One region of the Actinoplanes sp. NPDC026619 genome, then DNA from elsewhere that is predicted to be linked to it. Evidence: riboswitches for the same ligand, from Rfam matches in the RefSeq annotation. Region 1 holds a riboswitch; the other holds the start of a gene.
The links. Region 1 has a riboswitch for glycine ahead of AB0E90_RS38660 (L-serine ammonia-lyase). Riboswitches for the same ligand answer to the same signal wherever they lie in the genome.

Region 1 (9,756 bases):
CTCCGGAGGTGTGCGGCCAGGGCGTCGAGGATCGCGGCCAGACCGTCGGCGGCCTGGGCGGTTCGCAGCTCGGGCGGAAGCCGGCGCTGGTGGACGGTGAGGCGCGTGCCGCCGTCGGCGGCGCGCAGGGTGACGGTCGTGCGGAGGCCGGTGACGGGTTCGTCGAAGACCAGCTCATGCGGTGCGGTGATGCGCACACAGACGAACCGGAGTCGCCGGGTCGCGCCGGACGGCGCCTGGGTGTCGAGGGCGAACTCGCCGCCGACACTCAGGTCGACCGTCACCGACGCCGGCGGCACGGTGGCGTGCGAGCCGCCCCAGAAAGCGGCGATCCCGGCCGCCGTGGTGAAGGCGGCCCAGACGCGCTCGGGCGGGGCCAGAAGATCGCGCCGGGCGATCAGCTCGTCGCCGCGAAGCTCGCGGCGCACCTCGGCGCTCACTGATCCGCCAGGGGCTGCGAAAGGGGATCCGCCAGGTGCTGGGAGAGGGCGTCGAGGCGGTCGGCCCAGGTGCGGCGCTGGTCGTCGATCCAGGTGCTGAGCAGCGCCAACTGGTCGGCGCGGAGCCGGCACGGTCGGCGGGTGCCCTCGCGCCGCTGCTCGACCAGGCCGCATCGGCGCAGCACGCCGACATGGTGGGAGATCGCCTGCGGGGTCAGGTCGAACGGGCCGGCCAGCTCACCCACGGTGGCGTCACCCCGGGCGAGGCGCGAGACCAGGGCGCGCCGGACGGGATCGCCGAGCGCGGCGAAGGCCAGATCGAGGTCCGGGACGGGCGGCATGGCACCACTATAATGAAAACGACCGCTTGCACAAGTGGTTGTTTTCAGATGCGGAGCGCGGTGGAGGAGACCCGGGCCAGCTCGGGGCGGGCCGGGACCAGCAACGTCGTGACGCCCAGCTCCTGGTTGACCGCGGCCAGCTGGTATTCGTAGAGCATGTCGGTGTGGTTGCGGACGCCACGGACGATCACGCCGGCGTGGTGCTCGCGGCAGTAGGCGACGGTCAGGCCGGCCCAGGCGGCGACGCCCACATTGCTCCAGCTCGCCGGGAGCGAGGCGCGCAGGGCCGCCAGCCGCTGCGCCTGGGTGGCGGCCGGCTCCTTCTCCGGGTTTATCGCGACGAGCACCACGACCCGGTCGAACAGATGCCGCACCCGGTCGACGACATCGCGATGCCCGGGCGTGAAGGGATCGAAGGTCCCCGGGTAGACCGCGTCGGGCACGGGCGTCAGGCCTGGGCGGCGATGCGGTCCAGGATGTCGTCGGCAGGGGTGCGGGCGCGCAACACGTACCGCTCGGTGTAGTCGGCCGTCGCGTCGCGCAGCGTGCGCGCGGCACCCAGCCGGGCCATCGCGGCGTAGGCGGCGATGAAGCACTCCCGCGCCGCCGCGGCGAGGATCGGGTCGGTCAGCGCGTCGCGCGCGGCCCGCTCCCACAGGCGCGGCTCGCCGGCCAGGTGCGCGGTCGCGGCATGCGCGTCGAGCGCAGCCTGCGGATCGTCGAGCAGGGTGGTCACGACGGCCACCGGGACGCGCCAGTCGTCGCCGGGCAGGTGGTCGGCGACGTCGATCTCCAGATGACCGCGAGCGGCAACCGGCGGCCGCAGCGCATCGACGTGGCGGCACAACTCGGCCACGGAGGGCGGCGAGGCCACGGAGGGCGGCGAGGCCACGGAGGGCGGCGAGGCCACGGAGGGCGGCGAGGCCACGGAGGACGGCGAGGCCACCGAGGACGGCGAGGCCACGGAGGGCTGCGAGGTCGCAGAAGGCGGCGAGGGCCGGAAGCGGGCGCGCAGGCTGCGGCCATGCGGGTCCGGGGCATCCATGGCGTACGCCACCCAAGCCGCCCGTGGCGCACCTGGCGCAAGCACCGGGAGATCTCGCCGTGCGGCCTGCCGCACGCTGCGCCACCCGGCGCCCGGGGTGTTCGCGAACGCCGCCGCCAGCACCGGGGCGAGAGTGTGCGCGAGAGCCCACCGCCGGGACAGGCCGAGCGGCCCGCCGCCCTCGAGGCCCGCTTCGAGACCGACCCGGATCCCGGCGCCGTCGGCAACCGGCAGACCGGGATCCGCGATCATCGGGCGGGCCAGCTCGAGATCTTCCGACATGCGGGAAAGGCAGATCGCCAGGCCGGGGGAGGGCGGCCCGCTCACCACCGCGGTGCGGGCCCGGCGCGCCGCGAGGAAGCCGTGGCGCAGACGGGTGCGCTCGGCGACCCCACCCGCCGCCGGCACGTCGATCGCGGCCCCGACGAAGCCGGGCGGCGCGGGCGCGAAGGCCCGGTCGGCGATGAGCAGCTCGGCGGCCTGCTCGGTCAGCTGTGTCACGTGGCGCCCCGCTCGGGTCGGCTCGTCCGGAGACGCCAAGATAGCATTCCTATCTGCTCGATAGGAATAAGCCGTTCGGCCAGTCCCTTTCGACGGCATTAAGTCGGGTTGACGGTCCCGGACGCGGCTGTGACCCTGGGGACCACAACCGAAGAAAGCGCCGCACGAACCACGGCGGAAGAGTTCCCGGATCGGCGAGCCGAGCCGGGGCGCCGAAGGAGCAAACCCTCCCCGGGAATCTCTCAGGCTCCGATACCGTCGCATGGCAGGCGTCTCTGGAAAGCCGGGACGACGTGGTCCCGCACCCATGGTGCAAACCGCCCGAGGCCGGGCGGCGAAGCTCTCAGGTACCCATGACAGAGCGGGGAGGCCACCCTCAGCAGGGAGCCTTTGCCGTGCCGGTCAGCGCCTTCGATCTCTACTCCATCGGGATCGGCCCGTCGTCCTCCCACACCGTGGGACCGATGCGTGCCGCCCGCCGTTTCGCCGCCGAGTTCCCGCACGCCACCCGCGTGCGAGCCGAGCTGTTCGGGTCGCTCGGCGCCACCGGCCGCGGCCACCACTCGGATTCCGCCGTACTGCTCGGCCTGGAGGGCGAGGACCCGGCGACGGTCGACACCGCCCGCATCGCCGAGCGGTTCGCCGCGATCCAGGAGAGCGGCACGGTGCTGCTCGGCGGCAAGCGCCCGGTCCCGTACGAGCTGGTCCTGCACCGCCGCCGCAGTCTCCCGCTCCATCCCAACGGCATGCTCTTCACCGCCTGGGACGAAAACGCCGATATGTCCCAGCAGGTGTACTACTCGGTCGGCGGCGGTTTCATCCTGGCCGAGGACGAAATGCGCCAGGCCTCGGTGGGCACGCCGGAGGAACAGCACGCGTTCGAGACCGGGGACGAGCTGCTCGCGATCTGCGCCCGGGAGAACGCCCCGATCTCCGAGATCATGCGCGCCAACGAGCGGTCCGCGCGCACCGACGACGAGATCGACAGCGGGCTGGCCGAGATCTGGGCGGTGATGCGCGGCTGCGTCGAGCGCGGCCTGCATGCCGAACAGGCCCTGCTGCCGGGCGGCCTGCGGGTGCGCCGCCGGGCCCCGGCCCTGTTCCGCGACCTGACCGCGATGCCGGACCGGCACGACCCGCTGCACGTGATCGACTGGGTCAACCTCTACGCCCTGGCGGTCAACGAGGAGAACGCGGCCGGCGGCCGGGTGGTCACCGCCCCGACCAACGGCGCGGCCGGCATCATCCCCGCGGTGCTGCACTACTACCACCGGTTCGTGCCGGGCGCCGACCAGGCCGGCGTGGTGCGCTTCCTGCTGACCGCGGCGGCCGTGGGCATCCTGATCAAGGGCGCCGCGTCCATCTCCGGCGCCGAGGTGGGCTGCCAGGGTGAGGTCGGCTCGGCCGCCGCGATGGCCGCGGCCGGCCTGTGCGAGCTGCTCGGTGGCAGTCCCGCCCAGGTGGAGAACGCCGCCGAGATCGCCCTCGAGCACAGCCTCGGCCTGACCTGCGACCCGGTCGGCGGCCTGGTGCAGGTGCCGTGCATCGAGCGCAACGCGATCGCGAGCGTGAAGGCGATCAACGCGGCCCGGCTGGCGCTGCGCGGCGACGGCACCCACCGGGTCAGCCTGGACACCGCGATCGTGACGATGCGCGAGACCGGCCGGGACATGTCGACCAAGTACAAGGAGACGTCGCGGGGCGGCCTCGCTGTGACGGTTGTCGAGTGCTGAGCCGAACCAGAAGAGTCAGGTCGACTGCGCTGCTGCCGATGGGAGCCATGAACCGAGAGCAGCGGAGTGATGTCAGTGTTGGAGACGGCGGCAGACCTGACGGGCCTGACCCTCGACCAGGAGCTGGGCCGTGGTGCGTTCACCACCGTGCACCGGGTCCGGCGCGGCTCGGACCTGTACGCCCTCAAGCGCCCCAACCCGGACAGCGCCGGCGCGCCCGGCCTGCTGTACGCGTTCCAGCGTGAGGCCGCCCTGCTGGCCTGTGTCGACGACCCGAGCGTGCCCCGCATCCTGGCCGCCGGCCGGCACGAGGGCGTGCCGGCCCTGATCCTCGAGTACATCCCCGGCGGTTCGCTCGCCGACCAGCTCACTCACGGCCCGATCGCCCCGGACCGGGTGGTCGAGCTGGCCGCCCAGCTGGCCCGTGGCCTGGCCGCCGTGCACCGGGTCGGCCTGGTGCACCGCGATGTGAAACCCGGCAACATCATGCGGTCCCCGGACGGCGTGGCGAAGCTGATCGACTTCGGGCTGGCGATGCTGGGTGCGGAGCCGGAGACCGCCGAGGACCGCGCGGTCGGCACGTTCCTCTACACCTCGCCCGAGCAGTCCGGCATGCTCAAGCGCCCGGTCGACGGCCGGTCCGACCTCTACTCGCTCGGTGTCGTGCTCTACGAATGCCTCACCGGCCAGGTGCCGTTCGAGGCCGGCGACGTGGGCGAGCTGCTGCGGATGCACCTGACCGCGCCGGTCCCGGAGATCACGACCGGCGGCCCGGCCCTCGCCGCGATCATCACCCGCCTGCTCGCCAAGGACCCGGACGACCGCTACCCGGACGCCGGCGCCCTGCTCACCGCCCTGCGGGAATGCCCGGGCGGCGAGGCCGCGGCCGTGGCCGCCGTCACCCGCTGGCCGCTGTGCGGCCGGGAGACCGAGCGGGAGGGTCTCGCCGACCGCTGGCGCCGGGCCCGCACCGGCCGTGGCGGCCTGGCCGTCATCCGCGGAGCGGGCGGCGCCGGCCGCACCCGCCTCGCCGAGGAGGCGGCCGCCCTCGTCACCGACGCCCTGGTGCTGCGGGCCGCCTGCCAGGAGGACGAGGCGCTGCCGCTCGCACCGCTGCGGGCCGCCGTCGAGGACCACCTGCGCTCCATCGCCCTGCTGCCCGCCGGGCGCCGGGCCGAGGCCGAGCAGCACATCCGCCAGGCCGCCGCGGCGGCCGGTCCGGCCCTGATCGCCCGGCTCACCGGCTCGATCGAGGAGCTGCTCGGCGACGTCGCCCGCGCCGGCGACCCCGGCCGCGACGATCACCTGTTCGCGGCCGTCGCCACGTTCCTGGCCGAGCTGGCCCGCCGGAGCAACGGCATGCTGCTGCTCTGCGACGACGCCCACTGGCTCGATCCCGGCAGCCGCGAGGTCCTCGCCCTGCTGCTGCCCGAGCTGCCCCGGGTGCCGCTTCTGCTGCTGCTCACCGAGCGGGACGGCAGCGGCGAGCCGGTCGCGGCGGAGCCCGACCTCGAACTCCGCTGCCCGTCGCTGGACGCGGCCGCGGTGGAAGCGCTGGTCGCCTCCCGGCTGCCCGGCGCCACCGTCCCGGCCGAGCTGATCGCCCACGTCGCGGCCCGCACCGGCGGCTCGCCCCTGGCCGTGGTCACCTACCTGTTGCGGCTGCTCGACGCCGGCCTGATCACCCCGTTCTGGGGCACCTGGAACTTCGACGCGGCCGCCGCCGACGCGCTGCCCGCCGCCGAGGACGTCCGCGCCCTGCTCGCCTCGCGGCTGGCCACCCTCACCGACTCCGACCGCGACTTCCTGGTCACCGCGGCCGTCGCCGGACCCCGGTTCCGCACCGAGACGCTGGTCGCCGCGGGCGGCGGCGCCGACCAGGTGGTGGCCACGGTCGCGGCCGCGGTGGACCGCCGGGTCGTGGAGGTCCGGCCCGGCGGCTGGTTCGTCTTCATGCATCCGCTGCTGCGCGAGGCCCTGCTCGACGGGGTCGGCCCGGACCGCCTGGAACGGCTGCACGCCGCCATCGCCGACGCGCTCGAGGAACTGCCCGAGCATCTGCGCGACGCCGACCACGTCTACGCGCTCGCCCGCCACCACCGCCGGGCCGGCGAGCTGATCTCCGCCGACCGTCGCCGGCGCAGCGCGCTCGTCGCCGGCCTGCGGGCCCTCGACGACATGGCGCCGGGCGAGGCGGTCGGCTACCTGGAGGACGCGTTCGCGCTCGACCCGTCGCCGAGCTCCGAGGTGCTGCACCCGCTCGCCCTGGCCTACCTTCGCGCGGCCCGGTTCGCCGAGGCCGGCTCCACCCTGGGCGCGGCGATCGGCGGGGAGAAGGACCGGCGGGTCCGCGCCCGGCTGCTGACCACCGAGATCGAGCTGCACCACACCGTGTGGGACGACCTGAGCGCGCTGAAGTCGACCGGCAAGGCGCTCGCCGAGCTGCGCCGCCCGCTGCCACGCAACCCGTTCGGCGTGGTCGTCTCCACCCTGGGCATCGGGCTCGCGGGCGCCGTCGTACGCCGTACCGGATGGGGATCTGGAAAAGCACAGGGCCGGCGCCGCGACGATCTCGCCGCACTCGCCGCCGCCCTGGATGCCGGCGGCTATGCCGCCGGAATCGGTCTTCACCTGCGCGAGGCCGGGGTGTTCGGCATGCGCGCGATGTACGCGGTGAACCGCCTCGGCCCCTGCCCCGAGTACGTCCGGGTCTACGCCCTGGTCGGTTACGTCGCCGCGGTGGTCAAGCTGCGCGGCACCGCCGAACGGCTTTTCGCCCGCGCCGCCGAGGTGGCCGGGCAGCTCGGCGATCCGGCCCTGACCGCCTACGTGGACTGGCTGCACGGCGCGGCCTGGTTGTTCGGGGCCCACGACGACGGCAGCTCCTACGAGGAGGCCATCACCAAGCACGCCCGCTGGTACGGCCCGGCCCAGCTCATCCCCGGGTTCGCCACCATGGGCCTGCGGCTGCTGCTGCGTGGCTACATCGACCAGAGTCAGGCCGAGTACGACCGTGGCCTGCGCTGGCTGGACGACCCGTCGCTGGTGCGCGGCAGCTCGTTCGCGATGCTGTCGGTGATGATCCCGGCCATGCAGGGCCGCCACGGCGACGCCGCCGCCGAGCTGACCGTGATCCGCGAGGCGCTGTCCGCGCCCACCACCCCCACCGTGCAGCGTGCCCACCTGCTGGTCGCCAACGCCTGCGCGCTCATCGAGCAGGGCGAGTTCGGCGAGCCGTTCAACGAGCTCGTCGCCGAGTGGCAGGCCCTCGGCCTGCGCGTCCGCGACATGATGACGCAGCACAAGCTGTTCTACCTCTTCCAGTCGCACGGCCGGATGGCCCAGTTGCGGATGGCCAACGACGCCCAGCGCCCGGCCCGGCTGGCCGCGGCCCAGGCCGCCGTCGACGACCTGCGCCGGGTCCGCAAGGCGTCACCGACGCTGAATTCGGCCTACCTGATCGGCGAGGCCGCCCTCGCGCAGATGGGCGGCGAGCCGCGCAAGGCCATCGAGTGGAGCGACAAGGCCGAGCGGGTGGCCCGCGAATCCGACGCGCCGGTCGTGCACTTCGAGGTGGCCCGGTTCCGCGCTCGCGCGTTCCGCCAGCTCGGCCTGCTCAACGAGTCGGACCGGCAGGCCCGCCTCGCGATCGCCCTGGCCGGCCACTACGGCTGGGAATCCCGCCGCCGCCAGGCCCGGCTCGAGTTCGGCGCCGACGAGAACGCGGCCACCAACCGGCACACGGTCGTGGACCGGCGCGACGGCGGCCGCAACCGCCGCCTCGAAGCGCTGCAGCAGGTCGGCGCGGCCGCGGCGACCCTGCTCGACCCGCAGGAGCTGGCCCGGGTCGCGCTGGACGAGATGCTGCGCATCCTGGGCGCCGAGCGCGCGCTGTTCTTCCTGCTCGACGAGGCGGGGGAGCCGGTGCAGTTCGCCGGTCGCTCGGCCGGCGGCGCCGACCTGGCCGAGATCGCCGATTACGGCGCCTCCCTGGTGCGGCGGGTCGCCGGCGACGGTGAGGCGCTCGTGGTCAGCGGCACCGAACAGGGCGCGGCACTCGGCTCGCGCAGCGCGGTCGTGCACGGACTGCGCAGCATCATGGTCGTCCCGGTGCAGTTCAAGGGCACCATGCTCGGCGTGGTCTACCTGGACAGCCGGCTGGCGCGGGGCATCTTCACCGCCGACGACGTCGAGGTCCTGATCGGCGTCACCAGCCACGTCGCGGTCTCGCTGGAGACCGCGCGGGCGGCGCAGCTGCACCTGGCCGTGCAGTCCGCGCAACAGCAGCAGGCGTTCGCCGAGATGCTGCGGGCCAGCCTGGCCGAGCTCAGCGGCATCCACGAGCCGGCCGAGCTGCTGCGCACCCTGTTCGGCATGCTCGCCGATCATCTCGACGCGGACGGCGGCCTGCTGCTCAGCCCGGACGGCTCGACCGTGGTCGAGGTGGTCGGCAAGGCCGATCCGGCCCTGCTCGGCGGTCCGGCGCCGACGGCGGTGACCGTGGGTGAGACGCCGGAGCTGGTCGGCGGCGTGCTCGCGGTGCCGCTGGCGCACCGGGACGGCCGGGCCGGGATGGCCCTGTTCAGCGCCGACTCGTTCGGCGACGGCGCCGCGCAGATCGCGTCCGCCCTGGCCACCCAGGGGATGAGCGCCTACCTCAACGCCTGCCTGTTCAGCCGGGTGCAGGAGCTGGCCACCAGCGACGAGCTCACCGGCCAGCACAACCGCCGGCACTTCTACGCCCTCGCCGGCACGCTGGTCGAGGCGGCCGCCCGGGGCGACCGGATGCTCGCCGCCGTTATGCTCGACATCGACAAGTTCAAGATCATCAATGACACGTACGGGCATGGCGTCGGCGACGAGGTGATCCGCGCCGTGGCCACCCGCGTGCGGGCGAGCATCCGCCAGTCCGACGTGCTCGGCCGCTACGGCGGCGAGGAGTTCGCCGTCGTCCTGCCCGACCATCTCGGAACCGCGGGCGAACTGGCCGAGCGGATGCGCTGTGCCGTGGGCGATTCGCCTATTCCTACCCAGGCCGGCGAGCTGACCGTGACGATCAGCGTCGGCCTGGCCCACCTCGACCCGTCCGACGCCGGCCTCGACCAGCTGCTGGCCCGCGCCGACCACGCGCTCTACCGCGCCAAGGAGAGCGGCCGGAACCGGGTTGTGGTTTCCTGAGCCGATGACGACATATCCCCGCATCCGGCAGGTCGTCCTCGACTCCACCGACGCGCGCAGACTTGCCGAGTTCTACCGCCAGATGTTCGGCCTGGACTATCGCCCCGGCGACGAGCCGCCCGCGCCCGGCGAGCCGGACGAGAACGGCCAGGACTGGCTGGTGCTGCAGGATCCCTCCGGCAGCGTCTCACTCGCTTTCCAGCAGACCGAGCCGTTTCCACACACGACCTGGCCCGAGCCGGGCGTGCCGCAGCAGTACCACCTGGACACCTCGGTCGACTCGGTGGCCGAGCTCGACGCCCAGCACGAACGGGCGCTGGCGCTGGGCGCGACGCTGCGCTTCGACCGCAGCGACGACAAGGAAGAACCCCTGCGGGTGTACGCCGATGTCGACGGTCACCTGTTCTGCGTGTTCGTCGCCTGAGTCCAGCGCCAGTTCAGTTCGGCCACGGTCGGCGCCGGCCCGGGCAGCGGCCCGCCCGCGCGCAGCCCGTCCAGCAGCATGGTGAGGTAGCGGC
Region 2 (9,756 bases), on a different contig from region 1:
CCGCGCTGACCAGTTGCGCGTCCATCGTGACGCCCCAGCGCGGGTCGGTGGCGACCCGGACCGCCTCGTCGGGAGTCAGCGCCGGCCGGGAGCGTTTCGCCGCGGCCTCGGCCGCCAGGCAGGTGGGCACGTCGACCTCGACCAGCGTGCCGTCCGGCCACTCGGCGTCGACCGTGGTGCCGGCCTGGCAATCGCCCGGATTGTTGCTGATCATCACGGTGGCGGTGCCGCCCCGGGACAACTGGTCGCCGAACGGGGCGTTCTTGGCGACCGCCACCCGGATCATCGCCGGGCCCCGGCCGTCGTCGAAGTACAACTGCACTCGGAGATCATCGTCCGGCGTGACGCCGAAATGACTCGTCCGTCCGGGTGGTAATAGCTGTGTCAGAAGGTGAAGCATGGCCGCAGATGTCGCTTTCGTACGCGTTCCATCGGCACGCTCTGTGCCACTGTGGACCGTTAAAGTACGCGCCTCACGGGCCGGCATCGGGCTGGCCGGGGCGGCTGGCACGCTTTGGGGAGACAGCGCGTCGGGCCGGGTGAGATCGTGATCACCGAGCACGACGCCGCCCCCGGCGAGCAGGGCGATCACGGCCGCGAGCGACCCGAACAACTGCAGTCGCCGCCGTCGCCGCCGCAGGCGCTGACCGTCGCGGATCGCGGCGCCGACGATGTCACCCAGCGGCGGCGGGCGCTCGGCGTGCAGGTCGGCACGCAGCAGCGCCCGCAGATCCTCGGTCAACCGTCCTTCACCCGCCCTTCACACGCATGGACGCAGTGATCGGGCCCTCAGGTGACAGCCGAGACCAAAAATTTGTCATACCGGGGTGGCAGGGTGAATTTCGTGCCGAAGACGCAGTACTACACCGCTACGACGATCGACGGCTACATCGCCGATCCCGACAATTCGCTCGAGTGGCTGTTCGCGGTCGACGAGGGGCGCGAGGACGAGTCCGGCGCCAACCCGTTCGCCACCTTCTTCGCCGGCGTCGGCGCGTTCGTCATGGGCGCCACCACCTACGAGTGGATCCTCGATCACGACTCGCTGCTGACCGAGCCGCAGAAGTGGCAGGGCTACTACGGCGACGTGCCCGCCTGGGTGTTCACCCACCGCGACCTGCCGCCGATCCCGGGCGCCGACATCACGTTCGTGCGGGGCGACGTGCGGCCGGTGCACGAGGCGATGACCGAGGCGGCCGCCGGGAAGAACGTCTGGGTGACCGGCGGCGGCGAGCTGGCCGGCGCCTTCGCCGACGCGGGCCTGCTCGACGAGCTGATCCTGGGCGTGGCCCCGGCCACCCTCGGCGCGGGCGCGCCACTGCTCCCCCGCCGCCTCATGCCGTCCCGCCTGTCCCTGACGTCGGTCGAGCAACGAGGCCAGTTCGCCTACCTGACATACACCCTGGCACCCCCGACCACCTGACGTCAGGGGCCGGCCAAGGCTGCTCGGATCGGGGCGGCCTTGGCTGCTGCCTCCTCCACTTCCGCGGTGGGGTCGCTGTCCCAGGTGATGCCGCCGCCCGCCCAGGCGTGGACGTGGGTGCCGTCGACCGCGACCGTGCGGATGCTCAGGCCCAGGTCGAGGTGGTCCGGGCCGATCCAGCCGACGGCGCCCATGCTGACGCCGCGGCCGACCGGCTCCAGCGCCGCGATCTCGGCCAGGGCCGCCAGCTTGGGCGCGCCGGTCACCGAGCCGCCCGGGCAGACCGCGCGCAGCAGGTCGGCCAGGTCCAGCGGCGACTCGATCGGGGCCGAGACCACCGACTCCGCCTGCCACAGGTCGACCCAGCGGCGTACCGCGAACAGCTCGTCGACCGTGACCGGGCCGAGTTCGGGCAGCCGGGCGAGGTCATTGCGCTCCAGGTCGACGATCATCACGTGCTCGGCCCGCTCCTTCGCCGAGGCGAGCAACTCCCGGCGGCCCGGACCGGTGGCCGGGCGGGTGCCCTTGATCGGCCGGGTGATCACCCGGCCGTCGCGGACCTCGACCAGGGTCTCCAGCGACGCGGTGGCCAGCGCCCAGCCGTTTCCGGCCAGGACGCCGCCGTAGCGGGCGCCGGGCAGCTCTGCCACCCGGCGCAGGGCGGGCGCCGGATCGCCCCGGTACGGCGCGCTGGCGTGGCCCACGACGTTGACCTGATAGACGTCACCGCGGCCGATCGCCTCCCGCACCGCGTCGACCGCGGCGGCATGCTCCGTCGGCGTCCAGCTCGGCGTCCACTGACCCAGGTGCCAGCCGGAAACGTCGCGTTCATCAGCGGATTGCGCAGAGGGCTCACCATCGAGGCAACACACCTCGTCGAAGGAGCAGGCAGATGGCGATCCCGGGCTCTCCGCGCGGTCCGTGGCCGGCGCCGCGGCCGCGGCTCCCCCCGCTGCGCCGGCCCGACCGGCATTCGCCGCGTCCGGCGACCTGATCGCCGCCGGGTCGGCCGGCTCTCCCGCCCCAGCGGAAGGCCCCGGCTCGTCGGCGGTGTGGACGTAGACGACGGCGTAGACGTCCGGGATCCCGGGAACGGGGGTCGATGGTCCGGGTGGGCCGCCGGCCATTACGGAACCGGCGGCGGCGGATACGTAGAGTGCCGCTCCGCAGAGCGTGCCAGCGCCGGTCGGGTGAACTTGGATGGCCGTTCGGCCAATGTTTCGCACTGGCAGTCCGTTGTCGGCGAGGAACGCGGCGACAAGCTTCGCAGGGTCACCATCGTCACAGCAGAACCATTCGAACGCTGTTAACGCACGGTGACGGCCCTGGCAGGACGCCGGAGCGCCCGGCGGCGGACACATTGGAGGTGTCGGGAAGTGGTCGCGATACCCGCTTCCGTGGACCATTTGAACCGAGGATTCTTTCAATGTGACGCCGTCACCCGCCCAATCCGCCGTCGTTCGGATTGAGGTAACGTCCGTCACCGTCGTTGTGAATCGTCACACACAGCCCCCTGACCGGAGACCCCCGATGTGCCAGCACCAGACGCAATGTCCCAGCTCCGAAGCAATGGACCGCGAAGCGGCCCGCATCCTCGCCGCCTTTCCCGAGCAGGGCTGGAGCCTGCTCTGCAACGGCGTGATCATTTTCGAGGACACCGGTGAGATCCTGCCCGACGGCACGATCCTCGAACCGCACCGCGGCCCCGCCCGCCACGCCCTCGCGGCCTGAGCGGGCCGCACCGGCCGAGACGGCAGAGCTGCCGCCTGGCATGAGCCCTCCGCCGCTACGCACAGTAGCCGCGTGACTCTACGAGCTCAACGCCGAGCATCACTCACCGTTCCTTCCACGACCCCGCGAACAACGACGACACGCGGCGGGCGCCGATTCCCACGGCCAAAAACAGCCCGCCGCAACCGCCAACTGCATATTTTGCCGCCTCGCCGCAGCTCGCTCCGCGACAGCTCGCGTCGACGCCGACCGGTGGGAGAGGGCGGCAAACGAGAACGGGAGCCCGGCGACACTGCCGAGGCTCCCGTTCACGCCTTCCAGGGGTCAAACGATCTTTCACGGGCCGGAAGTGACGCCGGTTCCCTTGAAATCGGGCTCTCAGACGTCCGTCGAGGGCTCACTTTCCTTGAAATCGGGCCCTCGACGGCGGCAAGGCCCGGCGAAGCCCCGGTCCCTTGAAGTTGGGCTCTCGAACGGCCGTGGAGGCACCGGTCTCCTTGAAATCGGGCTCTCACCAGCCTCGGCGGCCGTTCTTCGGGACTCTGGGGCCGGCTTGGCGGGGGTCAGATCTGGTAGGTGGCTACCGTGGCCTGCAGCTCGGCTGCGGTGCGGGCGAGGTCGGCCGCGGTCTGCTGGGTCTCGGTGGCGCCCTCGGTCACCTGGCGGGCCGCGTCGGCGACGCCGGTGATCGTCTCGGCGATGTTCGCCGTGCCCTCGGCGGCGTGGCCGACGCTGCGGGAGATCTCGGCGGTGGTGGCGGTCTGCTCCTCGACCGCGGCGGCGATCGTGGTCGTGTAGTCGCTGATCGTGGTGATCACGCTGCCGATCTGCTGGATCGCGCCGACCGCGTTGCCGCTCTCCGCCTGGATCGCGCTCACCTGGGCGGTGATCTCCTGGGTGGCCCGGGCGGTCTCCATGGCCAGGTCCTTGACCTCGGAGGCGACCACCGCGAAGCCCTTGCCGGCCTCACCGGCGCGGGCGGCCTCGATGGTGGCGTTGAGCGCGAGCAGGTTGGTCTGCTCGGCGATCGACGTGATCATGGCGACGACGGTGCCGATCTGGGCGGAGGCGTTGCCGAGGCGGGCGACGCTGGCGTTGGTGCTCTCCGCGGTGCGGGCGGCCTGCGCGGCCACCCCGGCGGCCTCGTTGGCGTTGTTGGCGATCTCCCGGATCGAGACGCCCATCTCGTCGGCGCCGGCCGCGACCGTCTGCACGTTGTGCGAGACCCGCCCGGCTGCCTCGGAGACGGTGCCGACCTGCACCGCGGTCTCCTCGGCCGACGCGGAGAGCTGCAGGGACACCGCCGACAGCTCCTCGGAGGCGGACGCGAGCATGGTGGAGCTGCTCTGGATGCGGCCGACCATGCCGGCCACCGCGCCGGCGGTCTCGTTGAGCGCGACCGACATGCGGCCCACCTCGTCGGCCGAGGTCACCTCGACCCGGGCGGTCAGGTCGCCCTTGCCGATGCGCTCGAGGGCGTCGACACAGCGGGACAGCGGCTTGACGATCAGGCGGGCGGTGAAGGCGGCCAGGCCGACCGCGAGCAGGGTGCTGACGATGACGATCATGAGCACCCAGTGCTTGGTGGACTGGTAACGGTCCTCGGCGGTGGTCATCTGGGCGGCGCCGGCCTGGACGGTCAGGTCGGCGAGGGTGGTCAGGTTGCTGCGGATGGCCTTCATCGCGGTGGCCAGGTCGCCGCTGCGGAGCTTGGCGACGGCGGTGGTGTCGCCGGCGGCGGCGAGCGGCAGCAGCTTGGCGTCGACCAGCGTGTCGTACGTCTTCCAGGCGCTCTGGAATCCGTCGACCGCGGTCTTCTGCGGGGCGCCGATCGGGTACGCCTCGTACTCGGCCGAGTAGCTCACGACCTGGCTGTCGGCCAGGTCGATGGCGGACTTGGCGGTGGCCCGCTCGGCCGCGGTGGCGGCGAGCTGGTAGGCGTCGAGGCCGAGCCAGTCCCGGTTGACCGCGGCCCGCAGGTTGCCGATCGAGTTCAGCTCCTGGTTGTGGCCGTAGACGGCTTTCACCTGGTCGTTGGTGCTGCCGAGGCTGTCGAGCGCGTACGCGCCGTCGATCATGCCGAAGGCGGCGACCACGCCGACCGCGATCATGATCTTGGTGCCGACCTTCCGGTCGGTCAGTATGCGCAGCTTCGGCACCCTCAGCACCCCATCAGTCGGTTGGTTCGTCCGACTGTTTCTCTCGGCACTCCCCCCGTCTGATGGTAGGGAGTGCCGGGGTGCGATTCGGTGATAAACCGCAGGTCAGTCCTCGAAGGCTTCGGGCGCGGGGCAGGAACAGACCAGATTGCGGTCGCCGTAGGCGCCGTCGATGCGGCGCACCGGCGGCCAGTACTTCGCGGTCCGGTCGACGCCCTTCGGGAATCCGGCGATCGAGCGCGGGTACGGGTGGTTCCACTCGTCCGCGGTGACCGCGGCCGCCGTGTGCGGCGCGTTCGCGAGGGGGTTGTCGCCGGCCGGCCAGACGCCCGCGGCGACCTGGTCGATCTCTTCCTTGATCGCGATCATCGCGGCGCAGAACCGGTCGAGCTCGGCCAGGTCCTCGCTCTCGGTCGGCTCGACCATGAGCGTGCCGGCCACCGGGAACGACATGGTGGGCGCGTGGAAGCCGTAGTCGATCAGCCGCTTGGCGACGTCGTCGACCGAGACGCCGGTGGCCTTGGTGATCGGCCGCAGGTCGAGGATGCATTCGTGCGCCACGAGACCGTTGCCGCCCGCGTACAGCACCGGGTAGTGGTCACGCAGCCGCGACGCCACGTAGTTGGCGGTGAGCACCGCGGCGCCGGTGGCGGCCGCGAGGCCGTCCGGGCCCATCATCCGCACGTAGGCCCAGGAGATCGGCAGGATGCCGGCCGAGCCGTGCGCGGCGGCCGAGACGGCGTGGTGGTCGCCGGGCTCGAGCGGGTTGCCGGGCAGGAAGTCGGCGAGGTGGGCGCGGACCGCGACCGGGCCCACGCCGGGACCGCCGCCGCCGTGCGGGATGCAGAACGTCTTGTGCAGGTTCAGGTGCGACACGTCGGCGCCGAACTTGCCGGGCTTGGCGTACCCGACCAGGGCGTTGAGGTTGGCGCCGTCGACGTAGACCTGGCCGCCGGCGTCGTGCACCTTGCCGCACAGCTCGGCGATCGAGGCCTCGTACACGCCGTGCGTCGAGGGATAGGTCACCATGATCGCGGCCAGCGTGTCGGCGTGCTTGGTGATCTTCGCGTCCAGATCGGCGATGTCGACGTTGCCGAGGGAGTCGCACGCGACGACGACCACGCGCATGCCGGCCATGACCGCGCTGGCCGCGTTGGTGCCGTGCGCGCTCGACGGGATCAGGCACACGTCCCGGTGCAGATCACCGCGGGAGCGGTGATAACCCCGGATGGCCAGCAGACCGGCGAGCTCACCCTGACTGCCGGCATTCGGCTGTACGGAGACCGCGTCGTACCCGGTGATCTCGGCCAGCCACGCCTCGAGCTGCGCCACCAGGTGCTCGTAGCCCTGGGTCTGCGAGGCCGGGGCGTACGGGTGGATGTTCGCGAACTCGGGCCAGCTCACCGGCTCCATCTCGGTGGTGGCGTTGAGCTTCATCGTGCAGGAGCCGAGCGGGATCATCCCGCGGTCCAGCGCGTAGTCGCGGTCCGAGAGTTTGCGCAGGTAGCGCAGCATGCTGGTCTCGGAGTGGTGGGTGCGGAACACCGGGTGGGCGAGGAAGTCGGTGGTCCGCCCCAGCGGCTTGGCCCCGCACTCGGCGGCGGCCGCGACCGGCACCCCGAAGGCGGCGAGCACGGTGGCCACGTGCGCGTCGGTGGTCGTCTCGTCGGTGGAGATCGACACCCGGTCGTCGCCGACGAGCCGCAGGTCGACGCCGTGGTCCGCGGCGGCGGAAACGATCGAGGCCGCCCGGCCGGGAACGACCGCGGTCACGGTGTCGAAGAAGGCGTCGTGCGCCACCGCGACGCCGCCGGCCGCCAGCGAACCGGCGATGGTCAGCGCGTGGTCGTGGGTGCGCTTGGCGATCCGGCGCAGCCCGTCCGGCCCGTGGTAGACCGCGTACATGCTGGCCATCACGGCCAGCAGGACCTGCGCGGTGCAGATGTTGCTGGTCGCCTTCTCCCGGCGGATGTGCTGCTCACGGGTCTGCAGGGCGAGGCGGTAGGCGGGCGCGCCGTCCGCGTCCTTGGAGACGCCGACCAGCCGGCCGGGCAGCGAGCGCTCGAGGCCGGCGCGCACCGCGAGGTAGCCGGCGTGCGGGCCGCCGAAGCCGAGCGGCACCCCGAACCGCTGGGTGGTGCCGGCCGCGATGTCCGCGCCGATCTCGCCCGGCGCACGCAGCAGGGTCAGCGCGAGCAGGTCGGCCGCGACCGTGACCAGCGCGCCCTTGTCGTGGGCGGCCGCGACCAGGGCGGCGTGGTCACGGACCGCGCCGGACGCGCCCGGGTAATTCAGGTGCAGGCCGAAGAAGTCGTCGGGGAGCGGTCCGTCCGGGTCCACCAGCGCGAGCTGGATGCCCAGCGGCTCGGCCCGGGTGCGCAGCACCGCGAGCGTCTGCGGGAAGGTGTCGCGGTCCACCGCGTACACCGCAGATTTGGATTTTGAAGCTCGGCGCGCCAGCGTCATCGCTTCCGCGACCGCCGTGCCCTCGTCGAGCATCGAGGCGTTGGCGGTGGTCAGGCCGGTGAGGTCGGTCACCATGGTCTGGAAGTTGAGCAGCGCCTCGAGGCGGCCCTGGCTGATCTCCGGCTGGTACGGCGTGTAGGCCGTGTACCAGGACGGGTTCTCCAGGACGTTGCGCCTGATCACGGCCGGGGTGTGTGTGCCGTAGTAACCGAGGCCGATCATCGGGGTGGCGACCGTGTTGCGCGACGCGATCTCGCGCAGTTCGGCGATCGCCTCTTCCTCGGAAGCGGCGGCGGGCAGGTCGAGCCCCTCGTGCCAGCGGATGACCTCGGGGACCGCCGCGTCCATCAGGGTGTCGAGCGACGGATACCCGATCGCCTTGAGCATATGTGTCTGCTCGTCCTGATCGGGCCCTATGTGGCGATGTGCGAACGTCATGGCGGCTCCTAGCGGAGGGAGAGGTCGACAAGGCGGCCTCCCCCTCTGTCATACCCACCCGCGCAGCAGGTATTTCAGAGTCGCGCAGCCCACACGGTCCGTTTGCCTGAGAGGTTCCGGGGAGGATTTGCCCCTTCGGCGCCATTTGTGATCATGGACTCTCCCGCATGGCTGGCAACCAAACTACCAGTGATCTCTATGGTGGGGTTGTGACGTTCACCCCCGCACAGGACCGCTATGACTCGATGACCTACCGGCGAGCCGGGCGCAGCGGACTGAAACTGCCCGCGATCTCGCTCGGCCTCTGGCACAACTTCGGCCACACCCGGCCGCTCGAGAAGCAGCGCGACATCGTGCGCCGCGCCTTCGACCTCGGCGTGACCCACTTCGACCTGGCCAACAACTACGGGCCGCCGCCGGGTAGCGCCGAGTCGAACTTCGGCCGGCTGCTCGCCACCGACCTGAAGGCGTACCGGGACGAGATCGTGGTGTCGACCAAGGCCGGCTACCACATGTGGGAGGGCCCGTACGGCGAGTGGGGTTCGCGGAAATACCTGGTCAGCTCGCTGGATCAGTCGCTGAAGCGGCTCGGCCTCGACTACGTCGACGTCTTCTACCACCACCGGCCCGACCCGGACACCCCGCTCGAGGAGACAATGGGCGCCCTCGACGCGGTGGTGCGGTCCGGCAAGGCGCTCTACGTCGGCATCAGCAACTACACCGCTTCGCAGACGGCGCAGGCCGCAGCGATCCTGAAGGATCTGGGCACGCCGCTGCTGATCCACCAGCCGTCGTACTCGATGCTCAACCGCTGGATCGAGCGCGACGGCCTGCTCGACACGCTGGCCGACGCGGGGGCGGGCTGCATCGCGTTCAGCCCGCTGCAGCAGGGGCTGCTCACCGACCGCTACCTCGGTGGCATTCCCGAGGACTCGCGGGTGCGCACCAGCGTCTTCCTCAACGAGGACGCCCTCGACAACAAGACGATGGGCCGGATCCACGCCCTCAACGACATCGCCAAGCGGCGCGGCCAGTCCCTCGCCCAGATGGCCCTGGCCTGGGCGCTGCGCGACGACCGGATGACCAGCCTGATCATCGGCGCGAGCAGCGTCGACCAGCTGGAGAACAACGTCGCCGCGCTGAACAACCTGGGGCTGTCGGCCGAGGAGCTGGACGAGATCGACGGTACGGTCCTGGACCTTTAAATCGGTCCCGTCCGGGGCGGTGCGGCCGGTACCGTCCCGGACGTGAACCGGATCCTCGGCGTCGTGGTCGGCTCCCGGGCCTACGGACTCGACGGGCCCGGCTCCGACCACGACCGCCGGGGCGTGTTCGCCGCCCCGACCCGCAGCTTCTGGGGGCTGGCGAAACCGCCGACGCACCTCGACGGCCCGCGGGCGGAAGAGTTCTCCTGGGAGATCGAACGGTTCTGCGTGCTCGCCCTGCAGGCCAATCCCACGGTGCTCGAGGTGCTCTGGTCGCCGCTCGTCGAGCAGATCACCGCCGACGGCGAGGCGCTGCGGTCGGTGCGGCAGGCGT

Region 2: linked by a shared signal. The riboswitch ahead of gcvP (aminomethyl-transferring glycine dehydrogenase) and the one ahead of AB0E90_RS38660 (L-serine ammonia-lyase) in region 1 are both predicted to bind glycine.

What each region holds. Positions count from the first base shown of each region.
Region 1 covers NZ_JBEZYA010000024.1:6,308-16,063, reverse strand. The annotation lists gene AB0E90_RS38680 (SRPBCC domain-containing protein) at 1-440, opposite strand, end outside; gene AB0E90_RS38675 (metalloregulator ArsR/SmtB family transcription factor) at 437-781, opposite strand; gene coaD (pantetheine-phosphate adenylyltransferase) at 826-1,224, opposite strand; gene AB0E90_RS38665 (glutamylcysteine synthetase) at 1,230-2,327, opposite strand; glycine riboswitch at 2,493-2,595, shown strand; gene AB0E90_RS38660 (L-serine ammonia-lyase) at 2,723-4,060, shown strand; gene AB0E90_RS38655 (diguanylate cyclase) at 4,130-9,238, shown strand; gene AB0E90_RS38650 (VOC family protein) at 9,243-9,662, shown strand; gene AB0E90_RS38645 (helix-turn-helix domain-containing protein) at 9,635-9,756, opposite strand, start outside.
Region 2 covers NZ_JBEZYA010000005.1:128,070-137,825, reverse strand. The annotation lists gene AB0E90_RS13555 (hypothetical protein) at 1-322, opposite strand, end outside; gene AB0E90_RS13550 (hypothetical protein) at 548-781, shown strand; gene AB0E90_RS13545 (dihydrofolate reductase family protein) at 845-1,423, shown strand; gene AB0E90_RS13540 (chorismate-binding protein) at 1,426-2,550, opposite strand; gene AB0E90_RS13535 (DUF5999 family protein) at 2,954-3,154, shown strand; gene AB0E90_RS13530 (methyl-accepting chemotaxis protein) at 3,718-5,313, opposite strand; gene gcvP (aminomethyl-transferring glycine dehydrogenase) at 5,419-8,217, opposite strand; glycine riboswitch at 8,302-8,393, opposite strand; gene mgrA (L-glyceraldehyde 3-phosphate reductase) at 8,427-9,422, shown strand; gene AB0E90_RS13515 (nucleotidyltransferase domain-containing protein) at 9,465-9,756, shown strand, end outside.